DNA from 3 places in the Terrabacter carboxydivorans genome. Region 2 is predicted to be linked to each of the others. Evidence: predicted binding sites of a transcription regulator. Region 2 holds the regulator's gene; each other region holds the start of a gene.
The links. Region 2 encodes LexA, which represses DNA repair genes until DNA is damaged. Its sites were predicted from a motif close to TCGAACANNTGTTCGA; they were not measured.
Positions count from the first base shown of each region.

Region 1: ruvC (crossover junction endodeoxyribonuclease RuvC) is a predicted target of LexA. The motif match lies at 3,629-3,644, and genes of this name have one in related genera.
Region 3: ABD297_RS15940 (DUF6504 family protein) is a predicted target of LexA. The motif match lies at 2,608-2,623, and genes of this name have one in related genera.

Region 1 covers NZ_BAAARE010000009.1:150,746-157,811, forward strand. Annotated here, with positions in the region: gene secD (protein translocase subunit SecD) at 1-583, opposite strand, end outside; gene yajC (preprotein translocase subunit YajC) at 591-953, opposite strand; gene ruvB (Holliday junction branch migration DNA helicase RuvB) at 1,193-2,317, opposite strand; gene ruvA (Holliday junction branch migration protein RuvA) at 2,314-2,916, opposite strand; gene ruvC (crossover junction endodeoxyribonuclease RuvC) at 2,913-3,593, opposite strand; gene ABD297_RS11620 (YebC/PmpR family DNA-binding transcriptional regulator) at 3,736-4,497, opposite strand; gene pdxT (pyridoxal 5'-phosphate synthase glutaminase subunit PdxT) at 4,494-5,165, opposite strand; gene kynU (kynureninase) at 5,322-6,575, shown strand; gene ABD297_RS11635 (DUF4037 domain-containing protein) at 6,568-7,066, opposite strand, start outside.
Region 2 covers NZ_BAAARE010000006.1:69,625-76,690, forward strand. Annotated here, with positions in the region: gene ABD297_RS07955 (LysR family transcriptional regulator) at 1-436, opposite strand, end outside; gene ABD297_RS07960 (Sir2 family NAD-dependent protein deacetylase) at 521-1,465, shown strand; gene ABD297_RS07965 (hypothetical protein) at 1,552-2,202, opposite strand; gene lexA (transcriptional repressor LexA) at 2,460-3,185, opposite strand; gene ABD297_RS07975 (LysM peptidoglycan-binding domain-containing protein) at 3,414-3,845, shown strand; gene ABD297_RS07980 (hypothetical protein) at 4,264-4,566, shown strand; gene ABD297_RS07985 (alpha/beta hydrolase) at 4,584-6,326, shown strand; gene ABD297_RS07990 (hypothetical protein) at 6,323-7,066, shown strand, end outside.
Region 3 covers NZ_BAAARE010000014.1:56,009-63,074, reverse strand. Annotated here, with positions in the region: gene ABD297_RS15950 (DNA polymerase III subunit alpha) at 1-1,563, opposite strand, end outside; gene ABD297_RS15945 (SAV_6107 family HEPN domain-containing protein) at 1,674-2,126, opposite strand; gene ABD297_RS15940 (DUF6504 family protein) at 2,160-2,498, opposite strand; gene ABD297_RS15935 (DUF4126 domain-containing protein) at 3,012-3,716, shown strand; gene ABD297_RS15930 (hypothetical protein) at 3,860-4,411, shown strand; gene metF (methylenetetrahydrofolate reductase [NAD(P)H]) at 4,520-5,428, opposite strand; gene ABD297_RS15920 (polyprenyl synthetase family protein) at 5,536-6,630, shown strand; gene ABD297_RS15915 (Rv2175c family DNA-binding protein) at 6,758-7,066, opposite strand, start outside.

The DNA.
Region 1 (7,066 bases), on a different contig from region 2:
GCGTCGCCGGCGTCGTGGCGGCGCGCAGGGCGTCCGGGACGGCGCCGTTCTGCGCGGTGGCAGACGTCGAGGGGGTCGCTGCGGGTGCGGTGCCCGTCGAGGTGCCGGTCGGCGTGCCGGACGGGGTGACCGTGCCGGTCGCACTGCCCGAGGGCGTCGCACCGGGGTTGACCTGCGAGGCGTTGGCGTCGAGGGCCTGGACGTAGACGGCGCGGAACCGCAGCTGCGAGGGCTTCTTCAGCGCGTCGAGCTGCTCCGGCGTGGGCTGCCCGGGGATGGACACGACGATGCTGCGCCCACCCTGGGTGGTGATCTCGGCCTCGGAGACGCCGTTGGCGTCGATGCGCTGCCGGATGATGTCGACGGCCCGGTTGACCTGGCCCTCGCTGATCGTCTCGCTGCCGGTGAGCTGGGGCTGGAGCACGAGCTCCGTGCCGCCCTCGAGGTCGAGGCCGAGGCGCGGGGTCAGCGACCCGTCGCCCCACTTCGTCAGGCCTGCCGCCAGGGCGCTGAGGCCGAGGATGACGACGATGAGCGCCAGGAGGCTGCGTCTCGCCGACTTCTTGGTGGAGCTGCGTGCCACGAAACCCTCACTGACCGTTCTGCTGGGAGCCGGGCGTGCTGCCCGGAGCCTCGTCGGGCGCGACGTCGGTGGACGGCGTCGCGTCGGTGGTGTCGGCCACGGCCGACTCGTCGGACTGCTTCATCGCGATGGCGCGACGGTCGACGCGGATCGTGGTGCCCTCGGCGACCTCGAGCCAGACGCTGGAGTCGTCGAGGTGCTTGACCGTGCCGTAGATCCCGGACGACGTGACGATGCGGTCACCGACGTGCAGGGACGAGCTGAAGTCGCGCATCTGCTTCATCCGCTTGTTCTGGGTGAAGAACAGCCAGCCCAGCAGCAACAGGGGCAGGGCGAAAATCAGCAACGAGAAAGTCCCGTTGTTGCTCATGTCAGCTCAGTCCTTCGTGTCTTCGTCCGGTCGGTGCACACGCGCGCCACGACCGTCGTTCGGGTCGGATGTCGCGTCAACGACCAGGGGCACCGGATGGTGCCGCGGCAGCGGCGATGGTGCCCGCAGGAGTCTACGTGCGCCGGTGCAGTTTGTCAGACCGGATCGGGCCGTGGCGCAGCGGGCACGGGTCACGTTTTGGTCGCGTCCCGCAGCCGCCCGAGCACGTGGGCGCGCCCCTAGAAACGGGCGCCGCCGGCCTCCTCGATGGGCAGCGTGGCGGTCCAGAGCGACTGCGCCTCGAGCGGAGGCGTCAGCCCGAGGTGCTCCCAGGCGAGGCCGGACGCGGCCCGCCCACGCGGCGTGCGCACCATGAAGCCCTCACGCACGAGGTAGGGCTCGGCGACCGTCTCGACGGTATCGGGCTCCTCGCCGACGGCCACGGCGAGCGTCGACAGCCCCACCGGTCCCCCGCTGAACCGGCGGCACAGCGCCTCGAGGACGGCACGGTCGAGCCGGTCGAGGCCGCGCTCGTCGACGTCGAAGAGCTCGAGGGCCTGCCGGGCCGCCGTGTGGGTGACCCGGTCCTCGCCGTGGACCTGGGCCCAGTCGCGCACGCGGCGCAGCAGGCGGTTGGCGATGCGGGGCGTGCCACGCGAGCGCAGGGCGATCTCGCGGATGCCGTCGTCGTCGGCGTCGAGCCCGAGCAGGCGTGCCGAGCGGTGCAGGATGGTCACGAGGTCGGCGGCTGCGTAGTAGTCAAGATGGCCCGTGAAGCCGAACCGGTCGCGCAGGGGCGCCGGCAGCAGACCGGCCCGGGTGGTCGCGCCGACGACGGTGAAGGGCGGCAGCTCGAGCGGGATCGCGGTAGCGCCCGGCCCCTTGCCGATGATGACGTCGACCCGGAAGTCCTCCATCGCGAGGTAGAGCATCTCCTCGGCCGAGCGGGACATGCGGTGGATCTCGTCGAGGAAGAGCACCTCTCCCTCGGCCAGGGACGACAGCACCGAGGCGAGGTCGCCCGCGTGCTGGATGGCCGGACCCGAGGTGATGCGGATGGGCTGCTCGAGCTCGCCCGCCACGATCATCGCGAGGGTGGTCTTGCCCAGTCCGGGCGGCCCGGAGAGCAGGACGTGGTCGGGCGGGGTGCCGCGGCGCTTGGCCGCCTTGAGGACGAGGCCGAGCTGGTCGCGCACGCGGGTCTGGCCCGGGAAGTCCTCGAGCCGCTTCGGGCGCAGCGCCGCCTCGACCTGCCGCTCGTCGGTGTCGCCGGCGGCGTCGACGGTGCGGGCGGTCGCGTCGAACGAGCCGTCGTCCCAGACGTCCGGGACCTGCTCGACCTCCCACGACCGGTCGACGCTCATCGACCGAGCTCCTGCAGGGCCGCGCGAAGGAGGGCGGAGACGCCGGCGCCGTCAGCGGCCAGCGGTGCCACCTTGTCGAGGGCGTCGTCGGCCTGCCGTGCGGTCCACCCGAGGCCGACGAGGGCCTCACGGACCTGCTCGCGCCAGGCCTCGCCGCTGTCGAGGTGCACCGGCTCGGCCTGCCCCGCCGAGCCCGGCAGGGCGCCGAGCTTGTCCTTGAGCTCGAGCACCATGCGCTCGGCGCCCTTCTTGCCGATGCCCGGGACCTTGGTCAGCGCCACGAGGTCACCGGTGCCGAGCGCGATCCGCACCGCGTCGGGCGAGTGGACGGCGAGCACCGCCAGGGCCAGGCGCGGGCCGACGCCCGAGACGGTCTGGACGGTCTCGAAGACGTGCTTCTCGTCGTCGGTGGCGAAGCCGTAGAGCGTCAGCGAGTCCTCGCGCACGACGAGACTCGTCGCGAGCTCGGTGGGCTGGCCCAGCCGCACCGACGTGGCGGTCGCGGGCGTCGTGTGGACGAGCATGCCGACTCCGCCGACGCCGACCACGACGGAGTCGAGGCCGACCTTGAGGACGGTGCCGGAGAGCGAGGCGATCATCGGGGCTGGGCTCCAGGGTGCGGTGGGGTGCGGTCGGGTGAGGCGGGTGACGGTGTCCGCCCCGCCCGGGAGGTCTGGGCCGACGCGGCCCTCAGTCGTTGCACGGGTGGCGCGGCTCCCGGCGGGACCCGACGGGGTATGCCGCTCCCCCGGTTGCCGGTGCGCGCCAGCACCTCGAGCCGTGCCTCCTCGAGACGGCTCTGGGTGCCCCCGCGCCACACGTGGCAGATGGCGAGCGCGAGCGCGTCGGCGGCGTCCGCGGGCTTGGGTGGCGTGTCGAGTCCGAGCAGCCGGGTCACCATCGTGGTGACCTGCGCCTTGTCGGCCCGCCCGCTGCCGCTGACGGCGGCCTTGACCTCGGTCGGGGTGTGCAGGGTGACCGGCAGGCCGAGCCGCTCGGCGATGATCATGACGATCCCCGTGACCTGCGCGGTGCCCATGACGGTGGAGACGTTGGTGTCGGCGAAGACCCGCTCGATGGCGACGGCCTCGGGGCGGTGCCGGGCGAACCACTGGCGCATCTCGTCCTCGACCACGACGAGGCGTCGCGGCGTGGGGTCGGTGGACGGGGTGCGGATGACGCCCACATCGACGAGGGAGAGCTTGCGACCCGGGACGCCGTCGACGACGCCGACGCCGCACCGCGTGAGCCCGGGGTCGACCGCGAGGACGCGCACGGCATACCTCCAGGTCTGTGGGCGGGGCGGACGATCCGAACAGGTGTTCGGGACAACGCTAGCCGCGCTCCCCCGAAAGCACGGGAGGCACGCCGGTGCCGGCGTGCCTCCCGTGCTGCGGCCGGCGCCGGCCCGTGTGGGCTCAGTCCTCGTCGTCGTCGAGCTGGGCGAGCACGTCGTCCGGGATGTCGCCGTTGGCGAAGACGTTCTGCACGTCGTCGCTGTCCTCGAGAGCCTCGATGACGCGGATCATCTTCCGCGCGCCGTCGAGGTCGAGCGGCACCTGCAGGTTGGGCACGAACGAGGCCTCGGCCGACTCGTAGTCGATGCCGGCATCCTGGATCGCCTTGCGGACCGCGACGAAGTCGGTGGCCTCGGAGATGATCTCCCACGTGTCGCCGTTGTCGTTGACCTCCTCGGCCCCCGCCTCGAGCACGACCTCGAGGATGTCGTCCTCGGAGCCGGCGTCCTTGAGGACGGTCACGACACCCTTTCGGTTGAAGACGTAGGACACCGAGCCGGGGTCGGCGAGCTGGCCACCGTTGCGGGTCAGTGCGGTGCGCACCTCGGCGGCGGCGCGGTTGCGGTTGTCGGTGAGGCACTCGATGAGGACGGCGACACCGTTGGGGGCGTAGCCCTCGTACATGATCGTCTGCCAGTCGGCAGCGCCGGCCTCGGCCCCCGACGCGCGCTTGACGGCACGGTCGATGTTGTCGTTGGGCACCGAGGTCTTCTTCGCCTTCTGGATGGCGTCGTAGAGCGTCGGGTTGCCCGTGGGGTCGGCGCCGCCCTGGCGGGCTGCGACCTCGATGTTCTTGATGAGCTTGGCGAAGAGCTTGCCGCGCTTGGCGTCCTTGGCCGCCTTCTGGTGCTTCGTGGTGGCCCATTTGGAGTGGCCGCTCATGCAGTGTCCTCGCGTTCCGGTGACTGGCGTGCATCCGACTGCTGGAGTCGGTGCGCTCTGACGATCGAGACGAACTCGGCGTGGATCCGGCGGTCGGCCCCCACCTCCGGGTGGAAGGACGTGGCCATGAGGTTGCCCTGCCGGACCGCGACGATCCTACCGGCGGCGGCGCCCTCACTCACGCGGGCGAGCACCTGGACGTCGGGTCCGGCCTGCTCGACCCACGGCGCGCGGATGAAGACGGCGTGAACCGTGCCGGTCGCTCCGGAGCTCGCCGTGTCGCTCCAGGCGTAGTCGAGGTCCTGCTCGAAGGAGTCGACCTGACGGCCGAAGGCGTTGCGGCGCACCGTGATGTCGAGACCGCCGAGCGTCTGCTGGTCGGGGCGCCCGTCGGCGATGCGGTCGGCCAGCATGATCATCCCGGCGCACGAGCCGTAGACGGGCAGGCCCTCGCGGATGCGGCGCACGAGCGGCTCGCGCAGGTCGAAGGCGCGCACGAGCTTGTCCATCACGGTCGACTCCCCGCCGGGGATGACGAGCCCGTCGACCTGCTCGAGCTCGGCCGGGCGACGGACCGTCACGGCCTCGGCTCCGAGGGCGGACAGTGCCGCGAGGTGCTCGCGGACGTCGCCCTGCACGGCGAGGACGCCGATCCGCGGCAGGGTCAGGGTGCTGGTGGTGCTCACCGACCCAGCCTAGAACGCGGGGACCGGCCCGGACTCGAGGGGTGGGTCGGCGGGGAGCCAGTCGGAAGCGTCTGACATGCGAGATGATCGCGAAGGCAGCCCTGACGCCGGCGGCGCACCACCGGATACGTTGCCGCCATGACGACGGTGCACACCCACGACGACCTGATCGCCCGCGCTGCGGAGACCGACGCCGGCTCACCGCTGCGGGGCACCCGCGACCTTTTCACCCTGCCGGACGGCGTCATCTACCTCGACGGCAACTCGCTCGGCGCGCTGCCGAACGCCGTCCCGGCCGTCGTCGACGACGTCATGCACCGCCAGTGGGGCGAGCGCCTCATCCGGTCGTGGAACGAGGCCGACTGGTGGGGCGCCCAGACCCGCGTGGGCGACCGGGTCGGCCGCCTCGTCGGGGCCGCCCCGGGCCAGGTGGTCGTGACCGACTCGACGTCGGTCAACCTCTTCAAGGCCGTCATCGGCGCCGGACGGCTGCGCCCGGGCCGCACCGTCGTGCTCACCGACCCCGACTCCTTCCCCACCGACCTCTACATGACGGAGTCGGCCGCAGCCCTGGCGGGTCTCGAGGTGCGACGCGTCCACCCGCGCGACGCGACGGCGGCGATCGCCGAGGTGGGTGAGGCCCTGGCCCTCGTCTCGTACTCGAGCGTCGACTACCGGACCGGCGAGCTCTGGGACCTCCGCGCCATCACCGGGGCCGCCCACGCCGTGGGCGCGCTCGCGTGCTGGGACCTCTGCCACTCTGCCGGCGTCATCGAGGTCGACCTCGACGCCGGCGGCGCGGACCTGGCCGTCGGCTGCGGCTACAAGTACCTCAACGGCGGTCCCGGCGCGCCCGCCTTCCTCTACGTGGCGACCCGGCACCAGGACGACTTCGAGCAGCCGCTGACCGGCTGGCAGGGTCACGCGCACCCGTTCGCGATGCGCCCCGACTACGAGCCGGCGCCCGGCATCACCCGCGCCCGCGTCGGCACCCCGCCCCTGCTGTCGGTGCTCGCCCTCGAGGCCGCCCTCACGGCATACGACGGGCTCTCCCCCGCGGAGGTGCGGGCCGCGTCCCTGTCGGTGACCGGGACGTTCATCGACGCCCTCGACGCGCTCGGGGTCGACCTGCCGCTCGCGACTCCCCGCGACCCGGGGCGGCGTGGCTCGCAGGTGTCGCTGCGCCACCCGCAGGCCTTCGCCGTCGTGCAGGCGCTCATCGGGCGCGGCGTCATCGGCGACTTCCGCGAGCCCGACATCATCCGGCTCGGCTTCGCGCCGCTCTACGTCACGCACGTCGACGCCGTGCGCGCCGCCGTGCACGTCCACGAGGTCCTCGAGGGGCGTGAGTTCGAGCGGCCGGAGTTCGCCGAGCGCGGCGCCGTCACCTGACGCGTCGTGCCGCCGTCGGTGGTGGCCGTCGACCGGGGTGCATGAGCACGTCGACGTTGTCGCTCACCTGCTCGGCGGAGCCGACCCCTCGCGGAAGGGATCGGACGTCCGGGTCGCGGATGGTCTCGGCGAGGACCCCGACCGCGGCGTCGCGCACGCCGAGGTAGGGACGGTCCCAGAACGGCTCGACCGGGTCGTCGACGGTCGGGAGTCCTGCCGTCGCCTGCAGCAGGCTGAGCGCGCGCAGGGCCTCGACGAGGCCGGCCTGGCGCCGGTGCCAGTCGTCTGCGGCCAGGGCGCCCACCAGCGACGTCGCCGCGGCTCCGGCCCGCGGCAGTCGGGCGAAGCTCGTGCCGAGCCACTTGGCGTAGGGCGGCCACCGTCGCTCGAGCAGGTGGCCGAGGTGCATGGCGATCCCCGCGAGCCGAGCCGTCACCACGCGTGAGCCCAGCTCGTCGCCGCGCTCCCCCGTGCGCCCGACGAACGGCAGC
Region 2 (7,066 bases):
CCGCGACGTCGCAGTCGCCGCGCCGAAGGGCGGCGAGCGACTCGGGCGGCTCGGCCTCGGTGAAGGTGACGGTGATGTCGGGGTGGCGGGCCTTGAGGATGGCGAGCGTCCGAGGGACCAGCGTCGCCGAGGAGCTGGGGAAGGCCTGCAGGCGCACCCTCCCGGCCCGGAGCCCCGCGATGGCCGTGATCTCCTCCTCGGCGGCGTCGAGCGCGGCGAGGACGCCGACGGCGTGGCGTGCCAGCACCTGACCCGCCTCGGTGAGGCGGACCTGGCGACCGTAGCGCTCGACGAGGACCGTCCCCGTGCGCTGCTCGAGGCGCCGGACCATCTGGGAGATGGCCGGCTGGGTGAAGCCCAGGGCGTTCGCGGCGCTCGTGAAGCTTCCCTCGTCGGCAATGGCCTTCATGACCCGCAGGCCGGCAGCATCGATCATGGGAAAATCATAACCGGTGATTATGGAAAAGCGGCGAACCTGGCGGCACGCGAGGGGTCGTCGATCGGCACGTAGGCTGACCGGGTGAAGCAGCCGAACGGCATACCCCCGCAGTCGACCGCGGTCACCCGGCTCTCCACGACGCGCACGCTTCCGCTCGAGACGCACGACCTCGGCACGTTCGACGACCTCGTCGACCTCGTCAGCGGCGGGGGCGTGGTCGTCCTCTCCGGGGCAGGGCTCTCGACCGAGTCGGGCATCCCCGACTACCGGGGGCCGGACGGCACGCGTCGGGTCGAGCCGATGACCTTCGGCGAGTTCGCCGGGTCGAGCGCTGCCCGGCGGCGCTACTGGGCCCGCAGCTACATCGGGTGGCAGCGGTTCAACGCGGCCCGGCCCAACGAGGGCCACCGCGTCGTGACCGACCTGCAGCGGGCGGGCTACGTCGGGCCGATCATCACCCAGAACGTCGACGGTCTGCACCAGGCCTCGGGAGCCACGGACGTCATCGAGCTGCACGGCTCGCTCGATCGTGCCGTCTGCCTCACCTGCGGTGAGAGGACGACGCGAATCGGCTTGCACGAGCGGATGACCGAGGCGAACCCCGGCTTCATGGAGCGCTTCGCCGACGCGGCGCGGACGGTGGGCTCGCAGTGGGGCGAGCAGGTGCGACCCGACGGGGACATCGTGCTCGCCGACTCGCTCGTCGAGTCCTTCCACGCGCCCCGCTGCCTCGTCTGCGGCCACGACACGGTCAAGCCCGACGTCGTCTTCTTCGGCGAGTCGGTGCCCAAGGCCCTGGTCGAGCAGTGCTTCTCGCTCGTCGAGGCAGCCGGGGCCGTGCTCGTGCTCGGCTCGTCGCTGTCGGTGATGAGCGGCTACCGCTTCGTGCGCCGGGCCCACCAGCGGGACGTGCCGGTCGCGATCGTCACCCGCTCGGCGACGCGCGGCGACGCGGAGGCGACGCTGCGCCTGCACGCTCCGCTCGGCCCGACCCTGACCGACCTGCGGGGTGCGCTGGGCCACTGAGCGCCGCGGCTGCCGTGGCGCCGGCTCGTCGGATTGTCCGCTCGTCGGGCTCGGGGTTCGCCCCGTCGCCCGGTCCGTCCGGGCGGCTACTCGACGACGCCCTGAGTCGGCCGGGCCTCGAGGCCGTCGGCGGCACGCAGGTCCCAGAGCTCCTTGGTCTGCACGCCCCAGTAGGTGGCGAAGAGCACGATGACGATGACCTCGGCGATGAGCACCAGGTGGTCGAAGCCGTGCACCGTCAGGGCCGCCAGGACCGTGGTCCCGAGGGCGGCCGCGAGAGCCACGGCGATCGCGATGTATATGCGCTTGTAGACCGTGCCCGCCCCGGCACCCCGGTGCCGGTCCTCGGCGCGCAGCGCGCTCAGCACCATCACGGCGATGACGCCGGCCACCATGGTCCCGGCGGCGATGTCGTGGCTCAGCGCGATGAACCGGTCACGCAGGGCGAGGAAGAGGACGAGCTCGCCGAGCAGGATCGCGCCGCAGACGACCGTCACCACGACCGAGCGCACGGTCGGCCGTTCGGACGAGTCGCGCGTCACGGTGCCGCGCTTGAGCCAGGCGGTCACGCCGGCCGCGAGGGCCGCCACGACGACGAGCGACCAGATGTTGTTGCGCACGGCCGCCGCGATCTCGGCGGGGGTCTGGCTGTAGGCGTTGGGGCCGCAGCGTCCGTCCGGGACGGTGGGCACGAAGGCGACGACGAAGGCCATGAGCCCCGAGAATCCCAGCAGCACGTCCTCCTCCGGTGAGTGGCCCTTGTAGGCGACGAGGCTGGCCCCGAGGGCGCACAGCGAGCCGACGAAGACCGCGCGGGCCGGGGTGTAGTAGTAGGCGCTGATCGACCCGAGCCAGCACGAGTGGCCCCGTCTCCCACCACCACTGGTAGCCGACCGAGAGCAGCAGCATGAGCAGCAGCGCGATCATCGCACCGCGCAGGTAGCGGTAGGTCAGGACGACGTCTCGGGTGCGTGACGAGGGCATCGGCCCGGCCTCAGATGCGGCGCAGGACCGCGGTGACCTTGCCGAGGATCGTGGCGTGGTCGCCGTCGATGGGGGAGAAGTCGTCGTTGTGCGGCATGAGCCACACGTGACCGTCCTTGCGCTTGAAGGTCTTCACCGTCGCCTCGTTGTCGAGCATCGCGGCCACGACGTCGCCGTTGTCGGCGTGCTGCTGCTGGCGCACGACGACCCAGTCGCCGTCGCAGATCGCGGCGTCGACCATGGAGTCGCCGTTGACCTTGAGCAGGAAGAGGTCGCCCTCGCCCACGAGCTGCTTGGGCAGGGGGAAGACGTCCTCGACGACCTCCTCGGCGGTGATGGGGACGCCGGCCGCGATCTGGCCCAGCACGGGGACGTAGGAGGCCTCGGGGCGGGCGTCGCCCGAGTCGGTCTCGGTGTCGTACTGGTCGCCACGGGGTCGCAACGGGGTCGCGTCACCGCCGCGGTAGCCGAGCTCCTCGGCCTTCGCGTCGGGGGAGACGACCTCGAGGGCTCGCGGCCGGTTGGGGTCGCGCCGCAGGTAGCCCTTGGCGACGAGCGCGTTGAGCTGGTGCGAGACGCTCGAGGGGCTGGCCAGCCCGACCGCGTCACCGATCTCTCGCATGCTCGGCGGGTAGCCGCGCCGGTCGACGGAGTTGCGGATGACCTCGAGCACTCGCCGCTGGCGGACGGTCAGGCCGTCACCGGTCTCGCGGTCGGGAAGCTCGGTCACGCCCATGGTGTCCCCTTCGTCGGCTCGTCAGGCCGTGCTCCGACGCTGGGCGGGAGGCCAGTGTCAGTGGTGGCTGATGAGGTCTGTGGTGTGAGGAAAGACTACGGAGTTCGAACACAGTTGCCAAACACCTGTTCGAGGCGTGTCTCGACTTCATCGAACATACGTGCTACAACTCGTACAGACGTTCTATCGAACATGTGTTCGCAAGTTCAGGAGCAAGGGGAGGTCACCATGAGCGCCATCGTCCTCGAGGCCGTTCGTCACCAGCACGCCGAGGGGCCCGCACGGCTCGCGCCGACCGGCCGGCCCCGGCTCGTCCTCGTGCCCACCGGGCCCGACGCTGATCGCCAGGTGCGACGGTCGCGCGCCGTGGGGGACGCACAGCCGCCGCTGCGGCTGACCCGCTTCGGACGGCTCGTCGTGTCCCTGTTCGTGGCGACGGTCGTCTCCGTCCTGGGCGTGGGACTCGCCGGCCAGCTCGCCTCGGCCTCGGGTGAGCCGCGCACCGTGACGGTCCAGTCGGGCCAGACGCTCTCGGGGGTCGCCGCCCGCGAGCTCCCGGAGCTCGCCGTGTCCGACGGTGTCGTCGAGCTCCAGGTCGCCAACGGCCTCAGCACGACGGCGCTCCACGCCGGCCAGCAGCTGGTCATTCCGGCGCGCTGAGTCCGTCGGCCCCTGGGGCCGGTCGATCGCGTATGCCGTGTCCCTGGCAGCCGATCCACCCGTCCCTCCCGATCTGCCGCGTTGGCTCCACCTTCAGCGGCTGGCGGTGGCGGCGCTTCGACCCCGTCGCTCCTGCCCGGACGCCGCACCCCTGACCAGGGGTGCGGCGTTCTGCTGTCCCGTGTCGCTGTCTCGTCTCCCTGTCTCGTCTCACCGTCCCGACTCGGGTCTCGTCTCGCTGTCCCGTCGCGAGTAGGTGCCGTCCGAGTCCCCTTGCGGCGCAACGGCTTCCGTTGCGGTCAGGCGCAACCGTCGATGGTCCTGGCCCGCCGCACGGCGCCGGGGGCAAGCCTGTGGATGGCGCCGGTCCGCCACCCTCCCGTCGGCCTAGCGTGGCAGTCCTCGGGAAGGAGAGAGCATGCGCTACGACGTGGACACGGCGGACCTGCGCGACGACGTCACCTCGATCCGTGAGGTGGTCCTGCGCGTGCAGACACTCGGGATCACCGACGAGCTGGCGCCGATCGCGGCCGCGCTCCCGGAAGGCCGGTGCGCGCCGGGTCTGCGTGACGTCTCGGCGGCCTGGGCTGCGCGGCTGGCGGCGACGCGCTGGGAGCTGCAGGAGCTGGGGCGTGCCCTGGCCGTGGCGGCCGACACCTACGACGCCGTCGAGCAGGTGGCTCGGGCCGGCGTCGGTCGAGCGTCGGGGGCCTCCCGGTGATCGGCGGGGGATCGGCGGTGACCCTGTCGGTGCGGGACATCCGTTCGAGCCGTCCCCAGACCCTGGCGGCCGTCGGCCGCGGACTCGAGGATCGCCGACGACGGGTGCTGGTGCTGGCCGAGCTGGTGCTCTGGCGACGCTCGGCCGCGCCGCGATGGTTGGGTGCCGCCTCGTCTGCCGCGGCGGACCGCTACGGCCTCGTGGTGGCCGGGCTCGGCGGGTTGGCCTCGAGCATCGCCGTCGCCGGCCAGGCCCTGGGGCGGGCCGCGGCCCAGCTGCAGGCGGCGCTGGACCTCATCGGTCGCGCCGACCGACGTGCCGCGGAGGAGGGCGCGTGGGTCGACGGCGAGGGGCGCCTGTTCCTTCCGGTCCGAGCGGTGCTCGGCGAACCGTTGCTCGAGGCGCATCGGGCTTGCCTCGACGAGCTGCTCCGCGCCGAGGTGCATGCGTGTCTGGACCAGGCCCGCCGCGCCGCCGGCCTGGCCGACGAGGAGCTGCTGCGGCAGCTCCTCTCCTCCGCGCGCGGGGCGACGGCCGCCGGCGGGGGCAGCGCGTCGATCCCGGCCACCCTACCGCCACCGCCTCCCGCCGCAAGTGTGGGCGTCGGGGGACAGGCGTTCGCCTCAGCGGCGTGGTGGCGGTCCCTGACCGACGAGGAGAGGCGCACGGTGGTCCGTGACCGGCCCGAGTGGGTGGGTCCTCGCGACGGTGTTCCCGCCGCGGCACGCCACGCGGCGAACCTCGTGCTCCTCGGGCGGGCCGAGCAGGCAGCCCGGGTGCGCTACCTCGAGGCACGTGACGGCGGGTGGGTCGGCAGCGAGCCGCGGCGCCGCCTCGCCTCGCAGGAGGTCGCTGCGTTGCAGGCGATCCGAGACGTCCTGAGCCGCAGGGACGGCGGAGAGCGCCGCCTCCTGCTCGTCGACACCACCGGGCTCCATCCGAAGGCCGTGGTCGCCATCGGGGACGTCGACACCGCCGAGCACGTCGTGACGTTCGTCGGGGGTCTGTCCACGATGGTCGACACCGACCTGCGTCGCTACGACGACACGTTCGTGCGCCTGCGGGCCGAGACCAGGGCGGCGGCTCGCGGGCAGGACGTCGCGATCGTGACGTGGATGGGCTACGAGGCGCCACAGGTGCGCGAGATCGTGACCTCTGTCGACCGGAACGTCCTGAACGCCAAGCTCGCCCGCGACAACGCGGCATCACTGGCCGACTTCGCGACAGGGCTGGAGGCCGCGCGGGACCGGCCTGCGCACCAGACCGTGTGGGCCCACTCCTATGGGGGCCTGCTCGCAGGTTTCGCCTCCCTGCGCACGAGTGCCGTCGACGACGTCGCGGTCTTCGGTGCGCCGGGCCTGCCGTTCTCCGACGCGTCGGCGACGGCGCTCAAGCCCGGCTCCCTCAACGTGCTCGGGGCGCTGGGCGACGACGTGTTCGACTACGGGTCGATCGTGCACGGCACAGCCCCCGGTGAGGTGGTCGGAGCCACGCGCCTGTCGACGTTCGCGCTGAAGGAGCCCGGGACGGGGTGCAACCACTGGCTGCGCGCCCGGGCGGACTTCGTCGACGTCGGCCGAACCTCCGTCGGGCACTCCGACTACCTGCGTGCGGGGACCGAGAGCGCCCGCAACCTCATCGCCGTGGCTGCCGGCCGCCCCGACCTCCGGGTGCTCCAGGGCGCCGACGAGCGAGCCTGCACCACCGTCGGCCCGGGACTCGGGTTCGACGTCCTCCACCTACCGAGGCTGGTCCCGTGAGTGCCGACACCGATCCCTTCCGCGGCGGTCCCTTTCGACTCGACCCCTGCCGCATCCACTCCTGCCGCAGCGATCCGGTCGGCGCCGGCCCGGTCGGCCTCGATGCCGGTTCGGTCGAGCACGGACTCGCCGTGAGCGCACGCCGTGACCGAATGGTCCTGACGGCGTGCCTCGTGCTGACCGTGCTGCAGGCGCTGCCGCTCGTCGCCGTCGCCTACCTCCTCGACGGAGGCCGATCAGCCGGATCGACCGCGCTCTACGCCCTGTCCGCCGCGCCGCTCGTCGGCGTCGTGGCGTTCGGGCTCGTGCTGGCTGCCGGCTTGTCACGTCCCGGCCTGCGTCCCGGCCTGCATCCGGGGCTGCGTCCCGTGCGCAGCCTCGACGGTGATGGCGGGCGTCACTCGGGCGGTTCCCGTCCTGCCCAGGGTCCTGGTCCCGATCCCGGCCCCTCCGCCGCCTCGTCCTCGAGCCCGGCGGATCGCCGCCCTGATAACGGGCTTCGAGAATGGCAGGTGCTCTCGGGCGGTCGGGGGAGTGACCGGCTGCGCCGACTGTGCTGGGCCGTGGGTGCCGCCCTGGCCATGGCGGCGGGCTCGAGTGCGGCCTCTCTGGCCGACCGCATGGCCTACTCCGATGCCCTGGGCGGGGGCGGTCCTGCAGGCGGGCAGTCGGTGTGGTCCCTCTATCCCGTCATCGTCGCCGAGGCCGCCGTCACGGACCCGCGGACGGTCATCGCCCTG
Region 3 (7,066 bases), on a different contig from region 2:
CCCGAGCGCGGCGCCGGCGTCGCGGATCGCGTGGCGCACCCGGTAGGTGTCCATCATCGAGACGCACGTGACGCGGTCACCCCCGAAGTGCTCGAGGATGCGCTCGTAGATCTCGGTGCGCCGGGCGGACTCGACGTCGATGTCGATGTCGGGCAGCTCGGCGCGCAGCGGCGAGCAGAAGCGCTCCATGAGCAGCCCGTGCCGCATCGGGTCGACCCCGGAGATGCCGAGGAGGTAGTTGACGAGCGACCCGGCCCCGGATCCGCGCGCCGCGACCCGGACCCCCATCTCGCGGATGAGGTCGCAGACCTGGGCGACGGTGAGGAAGTAGGTCGCGTAGCCGAGGGTCTCGATGACGCCGAGCTCGTCCTCGAGCCGGTCGCTGACGGCGACCAGCTCACTCTCGGTGCGACCGGGGTAGCGGGCCGGGATCGACTCGCGGCACCGGCGCGCGAGGACCCGGTGCGGGTTGGTGCCCGGCCGGATGCCGAGGACGCCCGGCTCGGGCAGGTGCACCGAGCCGATGCCGAGGTCGGCGCGCGGGTCCTGGACGCACTCGGTGGCGAGCGCCGTGGTGCGCGCGAGCAGCTCGCGCGCCTGCTCGCGCGCCAGCGCGCCGCCGCCGACGAGGCCCGGTCCGGAGACCTGCACGACGTCGAGGGCGAGGGCGTGCATGAGGGGCGTGGGCGAGAGGTGCCCGGCCGTCGTGACGCGGTCGAGGTGGCGGGCGTCGAGGGCGACGAGCCGACGGGCGGCGTCGAGCACGTCGACGACGGCCGCGTCCTGCGGGTCGGTGTGGCGCACCGCTGCCGTGATGACGCTCGGCACGCCGACCTCGCGGGCCAGCGCGAGCATGCGGGCGGCCTGTCCGAGGCTCCCGGGCTGGTGCTCCGGTCCGCCGTGGCACACGACCTCGACGACGACGGCGCCGCGCGGGAGCAGGCCGACCCAGCGCTCGAGGGCCGCGCGGGCGTGGTCGCGCCTCTTGGCGAGCACCGCGCGGCCGACGTCGGAGTCGGGCCCGAGGAGCACGACGAGCCGGGAGGGCCCGCCGTCCGTCACCGATGGCGTATGCCGTCCGCCGCGCCGGGCGGAGCGCCCCCCTGCCTCGTCGGGAGCCTCGCGACGGTCGGGAACCTCTGGGACTGCGGACGCCTCGGGCCTGGCGCGGGCGTGCTCGGCGACGAGGCTCGCGGTCGCGACGGGGTTGCCGCGCTCGCCGCGCAGGTGGGTGGCGGTGACGAGGCGGCAGAGCGCCGCCCATCCCTCGCCGGGGGCGAGACCGCCGCTGCCGCCCCTGGCCAGCACCGTGACGCGCGGCAGGCGCGGGTCGACGAGCGCGCCCCCGCGCACCGGGGTGCGCACGGGCCGGCGCCGCTCGGGCTGCTCGGAGCCGACGGCCAGGTCGACGCCGAGGATGGGGGCGACGTCGTGGTCCATGCACGCGCGCACGAACTTGACCGCCCCGTAGAGCCCGTCGCGGTCGGTCAGGGCGAGGGCCGGTTGCCCGAACGCGGCCGCCCGCTCGACGAGCTGGCGCGGCTGCGCCGTGCCGTAGCGCATGGAGTAGCCGGAGGCGACGTGCAGGTGCACGAAGCTCTCGCCGGTGCCGCCGGTGCCGCCGGTGCTCACAGTGCTCACGGTGTTCAGGGTGCTGGTGGTCATGCTGGTCGTCACGCCCCGGTCGCCCGGCTCCTCGAGACGGGCGTGATCGACTGCGGCAGCGGGACGGTCAGCGGGATGCCGAGCAGGTCCTGGACGATCTCGAGGAACATCTCGGCCTGCCGCAGCAGGTCGTCGGCCTCGCGGGCACCGATGTGGCCACCGCGGTCGATGACCGACCGGTGGGCCGAGCAGGCCGCGAAGAAGGCCGCCCACTCCCCCAGCTCGGGCGCCACCCCGGGCAGCACCTGCCAGACACTGCGCGGTCGCGAGCGCGGCGCCGGGACGGTGCGGGCGGCGACGAGGGCTGCGGCGGCGCGCAGGGCTCCGAGGTGGGCGTCCCGGTAGCGCTCGGACGCGTCGCTCGTGCGGCAGGCCGACTCGAGGGTCGTCCGGCCGCGCTCGAGCAGGTCGAGCACGGCGGCCGAGATGGGTGGGCGACGCACGTCGTGGGCGGTGGTCATGGTGGTTCCTCTCCTCTCGCGTCTCATGGCGCCTCAGTCGGCGACCCGGACGAGCGACCACTGGTCGCCGCGCGGGGACTCGTCGTGGGCGAGGTCGTAGACGCCGGGGGCGAAGGACCAGCCCGGGCTCGCCTCCACCCGCCACACGTGCTGCTCGCTCGCCGCGGCGACGAGCGTCTCGCCGGGACGCACCTGCGCCTCGTCGGCGTCGAGGGCGTCGTGCCACCAGGCCCGACGCTCACGCCACTGGCCGAGGACGTCGCGCACGACGTAGAGACGGCCTCGCCAGATGAACGCCTCGGGCCGGGCCGGCACCTCGGACTGCTCCCGCTCGTGCACTCTCACCTGCACGGTGTCACTGAACCTGCGCACCACGACACGTCTCCCTCGGACACGTCGAGGCCGGACATCACGACCCGAACCACCCGCGCCCCACACGAGCGGTCCGACAACCAACCGACGACTGAACTGACATTTTCGTTCGAACACTTGTTCGATACGACAACCCTAACCCCCGCCGCCGACACCGTGTCAAGAAGGTCCACGAGACCCCTCGCCCCGGCCCGCGGCACACGCCCGAGGCCCGGCCGAGGACCGCCGTTTCACTTCGAACGGGCAGACCTGAGTACCCGTGCTCAGGCCCGCCCGCCGCGCCCGCGGGCAGAGTGGGGCCACGGGTTCGGTCCGCGAACGGAGAGGTGCAGGGGTCCTGTCCGCTCACGGATCGGGCCCGTTCCGCTGCCCGGCAACGGGCCACAGCGCGCCCCCGTTGCGCAGCCGGTGGGAATGCGGGAGCGTCGGGGACGTTGGACCCGTGCTCGGCCGTCCGGCCCGGCAGCAGACGCACCGGCGCACCCGCGACCGGCGCACGACCGAAGGAGCGTCGTGGGCGCCGAGCTCATCCCCATGGCCTTCACCACCGGGTGGGGCAGCGGCATCAACGCGTACGCGGTCGTGCTCGTCCTCGGGCTGGCCGACAAGATCTTCAACCTCAGCCAGATCCCGAACGCCCTGGCCCGCACCGACGTGCTCATCGGCGCCGGGATCCTCTTCGCGGTCGAGATGCTCGCCGACAAGATCCCCTACGTCGACTCCGTCTGGGACTCCGTGCACACGGTCGTCAGGCCGGCGGTCGGGGCCACCATCGGCTACCTCATCGGTCACGACACGGCGAGCCTCGACGCCGCGGTCGGCGCAGCGACCGGCGGTGTCACCGCCCTCATCTCGCACGGGATCAAGGCCGGCCTGCGCGCTGCCGTCAACACCTCACCCGAGCCGGCGAGCAACGTCCTCGTCAGCACCACCGAGGACGTCACGGTCACGGGCGTCACCGCCCTCGCCATCGCCCACCCGTGGCTGGCCGCGACCATCGCCTTCGTCCTCCTCGCGCTCGGGGCCTTCCTCGTCTACAAGCTCGCCGGCCGCATCCGTCGCTACAAGCGGCGCTACGACGCGTGGGGCGAACGCATCGGCATCTCCGCACCGTCCGGACGCCGCGGCCCCGCCACCGGGGCCGCGCCCGACCCCGGGACCGCGCCACCGCCGCGCCCCGACGTCAGACCGGGGCAACCCTTCGACCAGGAGACCTGACCCGCCCCGGTCGCCGAAAGGCCGCTCACAGGTCCGCCCTGCCTTCACAGGAGGTCCCCACGCCCACGAGGGGGTGGGCACAGGGCCGCCGCCGACGGTGGACACAGCCGGCACGAGGCCGGCCCATCGAAGGAGTGGGACGCATGAAGAACAAGACCATCGCCCTGGCAGGCGCCGGCATCGTGGCCGCCTCGGCCCTCGCGCTCGGCGGCGCAGCCCTCGCCAGCGCGGACGAGACGGGCAGCACCGGCACGGCGACGAGCGGCGCCTACGGGCAGGTCGGCGAGGGCGCACGCGCCGGCTCCGGCATGAACGGCAACACCGACCCGACCAAGCCCATGCGCTCGGACGAGAAGCTGCTCACGGGCGACACGGCCGCCAAGGTGACGGCGGCGGCCAGGGCCAAGGAGCCCACCGCGACGATCGAGCGCGTCGAGACCGACTCGGACGGCGTCTACGAGGCGCACCTGGTGCGCACCGACGGCACCCACGTCACGGTGAAGGTCGACGCGTCCTTCGCCGTCACTGCGGTCCAGGAGGGCGGCCCCGGCGGTGGTCCCGGCGGGGGCGGCCGCGGTGGTGACCACGACGGCGACGGCCCCCAGGGCCAGCAGGGCCAGTCGGGTCAGCAGCCCCAGCAGGGTGAGGTGCCCACCTCCCCGAACGGCACGGCGACCACGCCCTCGAGCACGTGAGCACCTGACCACCTGGGCTCGCTCACGGCACGCACCATCCGACCGGACGGCCGGCCCTTCCCTGGGGGCCGGTCGTCCTCGGCGTTCGGCCGGCCGTCCGGTCGAGGCTCAGAGGTTGCCGAAGACCTCGAGCGTCGCCGACGAACGGTTCATCGTGATGAAGTGGATGCCGGGAGCGCCCTCGTCGAGCAGGCGACGGGACGACTCGGTGGCGATGGCCATTCCCTCGGCCCGCACGCCCTCCGCGTCGTCGCCGTGGCTCTCGAGCCGGTCGGTGACCGACGCCGGCATCGGCTGGCCCGCGAGCTGGGCCATGCGCGCGACCTGGCGTGCGTTGGTGATCGGCATGATCGCCGGGACGACCGGGAGCTGCGAGCCGCGGAGCGCGAGCTCGTCGCGCAGCCGCAGGTAGTTGTCGACGTCGAACACCATCTGGGTGATCGCGAACTCCGCGCCGGCCCGCTCCTTGCGGATGAGGGTCTCGGCGTCCTCGCTGATGTCGCCGGACTCGGGGTGACCGTCGGGGAAGGCCGCCACGCCGACGGTGAAGTCGCCCAACCCGCGGACGAGCGCGACGAGCTCGTCGGCGTGGTCGAGCCCGTCGGGGTGGGCGACCCAGGGCTGGCCGAGGCCCCCCTGGGGGTCACCGCGCAGGGCCAGTATGTTGCGGACCCCGGCTGCGGCATACGACCCGACGATGCTGCGCAGCTCGGCGACGGAGTGGCCGACGCAGGTCAGGTGCGCCATCGGCGTCAGCGACGTCTCCTCGAGGACGCGCTGGGTCAGGCGCACGGTGCGGCCGCGGGTGCCGCCGCCGGCGCCGTAGGTGATCGAGACGAAGCTCGGCGAGACCTTCTCGAGGCGCCGGATGGCGTCCCACAGCTGCGCCTCGGACGCGTCGTCCTTGGGCGGGAAGAACTCGAAGCTGAAGGTGGGGGTGTCGGCCTCGATCATCGCCGGGATGGACCGCGTGAACCGTTCCGCCCGCGCCATCGAGGATGCCGTGCCGTGTGCCATGCCGCACACCCTAGGCCGAGCAGGTCCACGACGCATGGGCGTGTTCACGGGGCGGTCGGGGCGCCGCGTAGGCTGACCACGATTCCCGCGACTCGATGGAGGACCCCGTGCAGACCCCCACCGACCTCGACGTGCTGCGCCGTCGGGTGCAGCAGGCGATCGACGGGCAGATCGCCGGGGCCACCCAGTCGCTCGCCGCGATCGGCGACGAGACGGCCCCGCTCGTGTCGGCGGTCACGGGACTGCTGACGGGCGGCAAGGGGCTGCGGGCCGGCTTCCTCTACTGGGGCTACCGCGCCGCCGGTGGCGCCGACTCCGACGCGCTCGTGCGCCTCGCCGCGAGCATGGAGTTCTTCCAGGGCGCTGCCCTGCTCCACGACGACGTCATGGACCGCAGCGACACCCGACGAGGTATGCCGTCCGCGCACCGCGCCGTCGCCTCGCTGCACCAGCAGCGCGGCTGGGCGGGCGACGCCGACCGGTTCGGTGAGGGCACCGCGATCCTCGCCGGCGACCTGTGCCTGACCTGGTGCGACGAGCTGTATGCCACGTGCGGGCTGCCCGGTGAGGAGCTCGCCCGGGGTCGGCAGCTCTTCGACTCCATGCGCACGCAGCTGATGGGCGGCCAGTTCCTCGACCTGCTGGAGTCGGCCCGCGGCTGGGACGGTCTCGACCTCGACGCCCGGATCGCCTCGGCCCGCAAGGTGATCCGTTTCAAGAGCGCGAAGTACACCATCGAGCACCCCCTGCTCATCGGTGCGCTCGTGGGTGGCGCCCCCGACGGCTCGCTGGCGCCCCTGTCGGACTACGGCCTGGCGCTCGGCGAGGCCTTCCAGCTGCGCGACGACCTGCTCGGCGTCTTCGGGGACCCCGACGCGACCGGCAAGCCCGCCGGCGACGACCTGCGCGAGGGCAAGCGCACGGTCCTCGTCGCGCACGCCCTCGATGCGGCGTCCGAGTCCCAGCGCGACGTCGTCGAGAGCCTGCTCGGCCGCGACGACCTGGAGCTGGACGGCGTCGAGTCGATCCGCCGGGTGCTCGTCGACACCGGAGCCGTCGACCGGGTCGAGAGCCTCATCTCCGACCTGGCCGACGACGCCTGCCGTGCGGTCGACCGGGCTCGCGACACGGGCTCCTACGACGCGGCGTCCCTCGACGTGCTCGAGGCGCTCGTGGCCGTCTCCACGGCGCGCCGGTCCTGACGGAGCGCGCCACCCGGCATACGCCCGGAGTGGTGACCTGACCGCTCACGGGCTGGCACGGGTGGGCTGGGGTGTGCTCGGGTGAGACCGCCCCTCGCTCAGGAGGCCATGCCCGTGCGCCGACGGCTCAGAAGGCGAGCTCCTGCGCGCGGCGCCGGATCTCGGTCTTGTGGCCGGCGATCATGGCGTCGATGGGCGCGCCCTCGACAGGCAGGGTGGCGTCGGGGGTGTGCAGCCACTCGATGATCTCGTCGTCGTTCATGCCGCCGTCGGCGAGGACGGTGAAGGTGCCGCGCAGCTCGGGCCGTGGGCCGGCCTCGTCGAAGAACTTCGCGGGGATGGCGACGACGCGCCGCTCGCCGATGCGGGCCGCGAGGACCTCGCGGTCGGTGACGAGCTGACGCACCTGCGAGAGCTGCAGGCCGAGCCGCTCGGC